One region of the Pseudochelatococcus sp. B33 genome, then DNA from elsewhere that is predicted to be linked to it. Evidence: predicted binding sites of a transcription regulator. Region 1 holds the regulator's gene; the other holds the start of a gene.
The links. The regulator PhoB, encoded in region 1, activates phosphate uptake and scavenging genes when phosphate is short. The targets are predictions, from matches to a motif close to TGTCATNNANCTGTCAT.
Positions count from the first base shown of each region.

Region 2: a site for PhoB is predicted at 2,088-2,104, ahead of pstS (phosphate ABC transporter substrate-binding protein PstS). Genes of this name have one in related genera too.

Region 1 covers NZ_JBSEFH010000023.1:43,486-47,905, reverse strand. Annotated here, with positions in the region: gene ACUSIJ_RS22380 (acetylornithine transaminase) at 1-807, opposite strand, end outside; gene ACUSIJ_RS22375 (GcrA family cell cycle regulator) at 1,514-2,116, shown strand; gene phoB (phosphate regulon transcriptional regulator PhoB) at 2,237-2,938, opposite strand; gene phoU (phosphate signaling complex protein PhoU) at 3,063-3,773, opposite strand; gene pstB (phosphate ABC transporter ATP-binding protein PstB) at 3,834-4,420, opposite strand, start outside.
Region 2 covers NZ_JBSEFH010000002.1:75,141-79,560, forward strand. Annotated here, with positions in the region: gene ACUSIJ_RS02255 (aldehyde dehydrogenase family protein) at 1-50, shown strand, start outside; gene mgtE (magnesium transporter) at 71-1,462, opposite strand; gene pstS (phosphate ABC transporter substrate-binding protein PstS) at 2,151-3,182, shown strand; gene pstC (phosphate ABC transporter permease subunit PstC) at 3,353-4,321, shown strand; gene pstA (phosphate ABC transporter permease PstA) at 4,333-4,420, shown strand, end outside.

The DNA.
Region 1 (4,420 bases):
ATGGGTGCCGAGCGTCATGCCCTTGGCGGCCTCCGCGGTCGCGAGCATCGCCCCGAGCGGAAAGCCGCCGCCGATGCCCTTGGCGATCGCGACGATGTCGGGGCGGATGCCGGCCCACTCATGGGCGAAGAGCTTGCCCGTGCGGCCGATGCCGCACTGCACCTCGTCGAGCAGCAGCAGCAGCCCGTGATCGTCGGCGATCTGGCGCAGGCGGCGCAGGTCGGCCGGCGGAACCGGGCGGATGCCGCCCTCGCCCTGCACGGGCTCGATCAGGATGCCCGCCGTCTCGGGCGTGATGGCGGCGGCAAGCGCCTCCCAGTCGCCCAGCGGCACCTGGTCGAACCCCTCGACCTTCGGACCGAAGCCCTCGATATACTTCTGTTGCCCGCCGGCGGCGATGGTCGCCAGCGTGCGCCCGTGGAACGCGCCCTCGAAGGTGATGAGGCGGAAACGCTCCGGATGGCCGCTGACGGCCTGATACTTGCGTGCCGTCTTGATGGCGGCCTCCAGCGCCTCCGCGCCCGAATTGGTGAAGAACACCGTATCGGCGAAGCTCGCGTCGACGAGGCGCTGGGCCAGCGTCTCGGCTGCGGGTATCCGGAACAGGTTCGATACGTGCCAGAGCTTGTGCGCCTGCTCCTCGAGCGCCGCCAGGAGATGCGGGTGAGAGTAGCCGAGCGCATTGACGCCGATGCCGGAGCCGAGGTCGAGATATCGTTCGCCGCCGCGCGCCTCGAGCCAGACACCCTCGCCCTTCTCGAATACAACATCGGCCCGCGCATAGGTCGGCAAAATCGGCGACGTCACAGCTTGTTACTCCAGAACGTGAGAGCGGCACGCGCGCCACGCACGCGGCACGCCCCGGCGTGGCACGCATCCGCCGCAAACGATCCGGGCCGGGGATCGGGAAACCGGATCGGCACCGGGTTCGGGAGCCGGGACGGAAGACCGGAGGGCAAGCACCCATCAGAGCCCGGCGAATGCGAACGGCGCAATGGAAAAAGCCGCCCCACGGGACGGCATGTTGTATAACTTAGCGGCCGCGGCAGGCAGTTTCAAGTTGAATCTGAGCCGCGCGGCAGGATGGTGGCATTCCCCGCAAGGGCAGCACTGCGCGCAAAGGCCGCAGCCGCCGCCCTGCCGGCGGGCGGCGATCCGCCGATATCGGCCGGCAGGCCGAAAACCGGAACGAAATCCGTCCCCCAGGAGGTTTCGGGCGGGATTTTTTGCGCGATCGTCGCCTCCGCGCCTTGAAATTGCCCGCATTCACAGCAATTTCTGCGCTGTCAAAGAATTGTTTACGACTTCTCCTGTGGGAAAATGCATGCGAAAGCATGCGCGACTCTTGCAGGAGAGTCGCGCCATATTGTAGTTTCCCGGGTGACGGCCACGAGATGTCGTTTGGCTGCCTCCTACCCAGCGTTTCCTCTCAGGTGAACGTTGCGCCCGGCGATCTGCCGTTTGGGGCGGGATGGAGGATTCCGTGCGACGCGGGGTGGAATGGAGCATGATGATGAGCGATCCTGGTAATACCTGGACTGATGAACGTGTCGAGCAACTGCGTAAACTCTGGAGCGATGGCCTGAGCGCCAGCCAGATCGCGACGGAGATCGGCGGCGTGAGCCGCAATGCGGTCATCGGCAAGGTTCATCGTCTCGGACTGTCCGGACGCGCCAAGGCTCCGGTGGCCGCGACCCCTCGCCCGGTGCGCAAGGCCCCGGCGGCGGTCACGCCCGCCCCCCGGGCTCCCGCCGTCCCGCCAGCCGACCCCCCGCCGCAGGCCCAGACGTTCGGCAATACCGCCCTCGCCGCCGCTCGTGCGGTTGCCGGGCCGGCCGAGGATGTCGTCGCCAAAGTCGTTCCGCAGGCGGTGCCTCAAATCGCTCCGCAGGTGGTGCCGGCAGCGCGGGAAAGCGTCGTTGTGCCGCTCTCCGAGCGCGTCACCATCATGGACCTGCGAGAATATATGTGCCGCTGGCCGGTGGGCGACCCGACCTCGCCGAGCTTCCGCTTCTGCGGCGCACGCTCGGTGACGGGTATGCCCTATTGCGCGCACCACGCCGGCATCGCCTATCAGCCGGTTCTCGAACGCCGGCGGGACCGCAAGCGGGCCTGAGCAGGTCGGCCCGACGACATCACTGCCGAGATAGAGAAAGCCTCCCGAGGAACTTGGGAGGCTTTGCCGTTTCAGCGGACACCGCACCGGCAGAAGCGGCGCCGGCGGCCACGGCCCCGCCTATTCGGCGCGGGCAAACGTCTCGTCGAAGGCATAGCCCGCGCCGCGAACGGTGCGGATCGGATCGGGACTGCGCGGACGGTTGATCGCCTTGCGCAGACGTCCCACGTGGACGTCGACGGTGCGCTCGTCGATATAGACGTCGTGCCCCCAGACGCCGTCGAGCAGTTGCTCGCGGGTGAAGACACGTCCCGGGCTCTGCATCAGAAATTCGAGCAGCTTGAATTCGGTCGGCCCCAGATGCAGCTCGCGGCCGTTGCGGCGCACACGGCGCGTCTCGCGGTCGAGCTCGATGTCGCCGGCGAGCAGCAGGGTGGCGACATGGCCGGGTTTCGTGCGCCGCAGCAGCGCCCGGACACGCGCGAGCAGCTCCGGCACCGAAAACGGCTTGACGACATAGTCGTCGGCGCCGGTGGCAAGCCCCCTCACCCGCTCGCCCTCGTCGCCGCGGGCGGTGAGCATGATGATCGGCAGCCGCTCCGTATCGCCCCGGGCGCGCACCCGCCGGCACAGCTCGATGCCGGAAAGCCCCGGCAGCATCCAGTCGAGCAGCACGAGGTCCGGAACCTGTTCCCTCAGGCGTATCTCGGCCTCGTCGCCACGCGCCACGCTATCGACAGAATAGCCCTCGGCTTCCAGATTGTAGCGCAGCAGCAGCGCCAGCGGTTCTTCGTCCTCGACGATCAATATGCGCGGTCCCACCATAAGATCCTCGTTATACCGCTCGCAGGGGCGCGAGACATCACGTGTTCAAAGATCTGCATACCCTCCGGACATCGGAGAAGGAAACATGGTTTTGCGCGTCAGCCGGCTCGGCCGACCGCGATCATAGCTTTTCCGCCGTCGCGAAGCTCGTCGTGTCGCCCTTGGGGCGCTCGCCCGACAGCGTCTCGCCGGTGGTGAGGTAATAGATGGTCTCGGCGATATTGGTGGTGTGGTCGCCGATGCGCTCTATGTTCTTCGCCAGGAACAGCAGATGCGTGCAAAAGGTGATGTTGCGCGTATCTTCCATCATATACGTCAGAAGCTCGCGGAAGACCGAATTGTAGAGCGCGTCGATGCGGTCGTCCCGGTTCCAGACATCGAGCGCCTTCTGCTCGTCGCGCTGGGCGTAGGCGTCGAGCACGTCCTTGAGCTGCGCCTGCACGAGGTCGCTCATGTGCTGAACGCCGCCGACGATCTTGGCCGGATGGGCCTCGTTGCTGATGGCGAGCACGCGCTTGGAGGTGTTCTTGGCGAGATCCCCGATGCGCTCCACGTCGCCGGCCACGCGAATGGCGGACACGAGGTCGCGCAGGTCGATGGCCACCGGCTGGCGCCGGGCGATGGTCGCGACCGCGTGTTCCTCGATTTCGTGCTGCAGGCCGTCGAGCCTCGCATCCGCATCGATGACCTGGCGCGCGAGCGCGACGTCGCGGCGCACCAGCGCACGCGTCGAATCGTCCAGCATTTTCTCCGCGATGCCGCCCATCTCGGCGATCTTGCTGCGCAAGAGTTCGAGATCGGCATCGAATGACGTCACGATATGCTCAGGCATGACCACACATCCCGTTCAAAAGGCCAGAATGGACAGCACCCCGCCGCCCGATCCCAGCGATCAGCCGAAACGGCCGGTGATATAATCCTGCGTCCGCTTATCGTTCGGCGCGGTGAAGATCTTCGTCGTTTCCGCGAATTCCACCAGCTCGCCGAGATACATGAACGCTGTGAACTGAGACACGCGCGCCGCCTGCTGCATATTATGCGTGACGATGGCGATCGTGTAGTCCTCGCGCAATTCGTCGATCAGTTCCTCCACCTTCGAGGTGGAAATCGGATCGAGCGCCGAGCAGGGCTCGTCGAACAGGATCACCTCCGGCTTCACCGCGACGGTGCGCGCGATGCATAGACGCTGCTGCTGCCCGCCCGAAAGGCTCTGGCCGGAGACGTTCAGCTTGTCCTTCACCTCCTCCCACAGCGCGGCGCGGCGCAGGGAGGACTCGACCCGCTCGTCCATTTCCGCCTTGTTCAGGCTCTCGTAAAGGCGGACGCCGAACGCGATGTTCTCGTAGATCGTCATCGGGAACGGCGTCGGCTTCTGGAACACCATGCCCACCTTCGCGCGCAGCGCGTTGACGTCCTGGCCGGGATCGAGCACGTTGCGGCCGTCGACCATCACCTCGCCCTCGGCCCGCTGGCCGGGAT
Region 2 (4,420 bases), on a different contig from region 1:
GGGGCATCCACGATTTTCTGGAGATCAAGGGCGTGCCGGGCTGGGGGTGAGTGATGCCCGGCGGCCGACCTCAGATATAGATGGAGGTCGCGATGATGAAGAAGATCAGCACGCCCACGACGTCGTTGGATGTGGTGATGAAGACGCCCGTGGCCACGGCGGGATCGAGCCCCAGGCGTTTGAGCGCCAGCGGCACCATCGAGCCCACCACCGACGCCTGAACGGTGACCACCACCAGCGACAGCAGGGCCGTGATCGCCAGCAGCGCTGGCCGGTCGATGTCGAGGAAGTTGGACAGCAGCAGGATGCCGGCGCCGATGATGAGGCCGACGATCGCGCCGTTGATCAGCGCGCCGCCCAACTCGCGCACGACGCGGCCGGCGATGTCGCCCACCCACAGCGCGTTCGACGCCAGCGCCTGCACCGTGATGGTCGACGCCTGAATGCCGGCGTTGCCGGCGAGCGACATGACGATGGGAATGAGGCTCGCCAGAATCGCGGCCTCCGTCAGCGCTTCCTCGTAGGAGCCGACGACGAGGGCGGCGATGCTGGAGCCGATGAGACCCGCCGTGAGCCACGGCAGGCGGCGGGGCACGATCCGGAGCGGGCCGTCCATGGCGCTGGCATCGGCGGCAAGACCCGCCATCAGCTTCATGTCCTCCTCGGCCTCCTCGCGGTCGATTTCCCGCAGCTCCTCGGCGGTGATGATGCCGAGCAGCGCGCCACTCGCGTCGACCACCGGCAGCACCGGCAGGTGCTCGCGCTCGGCGATGCGCGCCACCTCCTCCCGGTCCGTATCGGCGGAGACGGTGACGATGTCGGAACGCATGACGGTGCCGACGACCGTGTCGGTCGGATAGAGCACCAGATCGCGCACCTTGAGATAGCCGACGAGCTGGCGGCCGCCGTTGGTGACGTAGACCGCATACAGGCGGTCGATGGTATCGGCGTTGCGGCGGATCTCGTCGATCACCTGGCCGACGGTCCAGTCCTGCGGCACGGCGACGAGACGCCGGCGCATGACCGCGCCCGCCGTTTCGTCGATGTAGGCGAGGGCGGCGCGCACCTCCTCCGCCAGGGGGTGGGCGGCGAGCGCGGCCTCGACGATGTGGTCCGGCGCGTCGGCGAGGAAATCGGCCGCATCCGCCACCGGCATCTTGGCGGTGATGCGGGCGATGCGCTTTTCGCCGTCCGCGTCGAGCAGGCTCTCCCGGATCGAGGGATCGAGCTCCTCAAGGGCGGCGAGGCTTGGCGCATCCGGCACCAGCCGCAGCAGCGCGCGGGCGCGCTTGGGCTTCAGCAGCAGAATGAGCCGCGCCACCTCGGAGGGCAGCAGCGCGCTCACGGCGGTGAGCTCCGCCTCGGAACCGCTCTTGAGCAGGGCATTGAGACGGTCGAGAGGTTCGGCCTCACCCAGGGACGCGCGCCGCAAGTCCTCGAGCCGCAAGTCTTCGATCAGCATGAGCGTGTTCCGTATGCGCGATGGCCGTGGGGCATGGTCCGATCAGGGGCGGCCGGACGATGCTCCACGATCCCAATCCTTGAGCGAATGCCGACCGATCAGAGGCTTCCATCTGAAGGACGGGCGTTCCGGTGTGAAACTCGTTCCGGTGTGAAACTCCTGGCCACTCATAGCCGTGTTCTGATGCAGTTTATTGACGGATTTTCGCCCCCTGCGTCTTCAGGCCGGACGGAAGGCCGGACGGGAGGCCAGGGGGAGCGACGGGCGCGATGAACCGTCCCGTTTTCCATATACGTGAAGCACGGAACGGCGGTACGCCCCCCTTTGTGATGCCGGAGAAGCCGCAAGCGGCGGGGGAACATATCGGCCGCGCAGCTCTACAGGTATTTCCGGGTGGAATTGCTGGAGGATGCGCATATCCATACTAAAATGTCACACGGGTGAACATTATATGCTTATTTGATGTAAATATGGGCGGCAATTATCCGACTCCGCATGACGGATAATCAACACATCGCCTTCTTCTCGCCGAAGGCGCAGGCATATATTAGGCGTCAAAATTTTTTCCACGTAAGTGATTGTATTTAAATGGATAAATATTTTTTGACCGATTTTGGCCGGCTCTTGTAATCAATCTGTCGCGAACTCGTGTCCAATAATCCACCGCAATCAGCCTGGAGAGTTGAACATGAAATCCGCCTTCCTCCGTTATGTTGTTGCCGCATTCGTCGGTATGGTCGTCGCGAGCGCACCGGCTCTCGCACAGAACGTCCGCGTCAGCGGCGCGGGCGCCAGCTTCCCGTTCCCGCTCTATTCCGCCTGGTTCCAGAAGTACAGCCAGATCACGCCCGGCGTCCGGATCGACTATCAGTCGACGGGCAGCGGCGCCGGTGTCCAGCAGTTCACTCAGCGCCTTATCGACTTCGCCGGCAGCGACGCGGCTATCACCGACGAGCAGATCGCTCAGGTCGAAGGCGGTGTCGTGGCTCTGCCGCTGACGGCCGGTGAAATCGTCCTCGCCTACAACCTGCCCGGCGTCGACGAACTCAGGCTGCCTCGCGAGGTCTACCCGCTGATCTTCACGGGCGAGGTCAACCGCTGGAACGACCCGCGCATCGTCGAAGCCAACCCCGGCGTGACGCTCCCCGACCAGACGATCACGGTCGTGCGCCGTTCGGACAGCTCGGGCACCACTTTCGTGTTCACCCAGCACCTGAGCGCCATCAACGAATCCTTCAAGGAGAAGCTTGGCGCGGGCACCACAGTGCAGTGGCCGAGCCTGCCGAACTTCGTCGGCGCGCCGCGCAACGACGGCATCACCGCGACCGTCGCCCAGACCCCGGGCGCCATCGGCTACATCGAATTCGGTTTCGCCAAGCTGTCGAACACCCCCTTCGCGCTGCTCGAGAACAAGTCGGGCGAGTTCGTGAAGGCCGGTGGCGAGGCCGGCCAGGCCGCGCTCGCCAGCGCCGACTTCTCCGGCGACGACCTGCGCATCTGGGTGACGGACCCCGAGGATCCGAAGGCCTACCCGATCGCGACCTTCACCTGGCTGCTGTTCTTCAAGAAGCACGGCAACGATGAGATCGCCGCTGCCCTGCGCGACTTCGTCAAGTGGGCGGCGACGGACGGCCAGGCGATGGCCGACGAGCTCGGCTACATCCCGCTGCCGCAGGTTGTCGTCGACCGGGTTATCGCCGAGTCCGCCAACATCCAGTAAGCCGTTGGCGGCATGAACGGACACAGCTCCCGGGCTTTTGGGGCCCGGGAGCACACTGCGCCGACGAGGTCATCCGTTGTCGGCCGATCCGCAACAGGGCTGCAAGCGCACGGCGGGTCGTTCATTGCGGGTTGTTCGTGGCCGATGGTTCATCAACAAGGTGACGCAAGATGGCTCAGCTCAAGCTTACCTCACTGTCCGAGAAATCCATTTCGCAAAACCCTTCCGGCGCCGAATACGCGGCCGACCGCGGTTTCAAGGGGCTGGCCCTTGCCTGCGGTATCGGCACGATCCTGCTGCTCGTCGCGGTTCTCATCATCATTGGCGGCGAAGCGACTCCCGCAATCTCCAAGCACGGCTTCAGCTTCCTGACGAGCGCCGTCTGGGCGCCGGGGCGGGGCGAGTTCGGTATCCTGGCCGAGATCTGGGGTACGCTCTACAGCTCGATCCTCGCGCTCGTCATCGCCGGTTTCTTCGGCGTCTCCATCGCCATCTTCCTGACGCAGGACTTCCTGCCGCCGGCGCTGGCGCAGGTGTTCCGCACCATCGTCGAGATGCTGGCCGCCATCCCCTCCGTGGTCTACGGCCTGTGGGGCATTTTCGTCGTCATTCCGGCAATCCGGCCGCTGGCGAACTGGCTGCACGAGTATCTGAGCTTCATTCCCTTTTTCAGCACGTCCTTCGGCGGCCCGGGCATGGCGCCCGCCGTCATCGTGCTCGCCATCATGGTGCTGCCGACGGTGGCCGCGATCTCGCAGGACGCCTTCCGCCTCATCCCCTACAAGGTCAAGGAAGCGGCCTACGGCATGGGTACCACCCGCTGGGAGGCGATCCTCAAGGTCATGTTGCCGACCGCCTCGGGCGGCATCTTCGCCTCGCTCGTGCTGGGCTTCGGCCGCGCGCTGGGTGAGACCATGGCGCTCGCCATGATCATCGGTAACGCCAACCAGATCAGCCTCTCGCTGTTCTCGCCCGCCAACACCCTGGCGTCGCTTCTGGCCTCGACCTTCCCGGAGGCGGGCCAAATCGAGCGCGAGGCGCTGATGTTCGCGGCCTTGGCCTTGTTGTTCATCACCTTCATCGTTAACGTCGCGGGAACGATCATCATGTCGTTCGCGGGCAAGCAACAGACGACCTGAGGGGGCAATCAATGACCGTCACGACAGCCGATCTTTCCCGCGCTGCGATTGGTGCGCGGCCCATGCCCAGCATGCGCCGCTCCTTCACCGAAGCGCGCA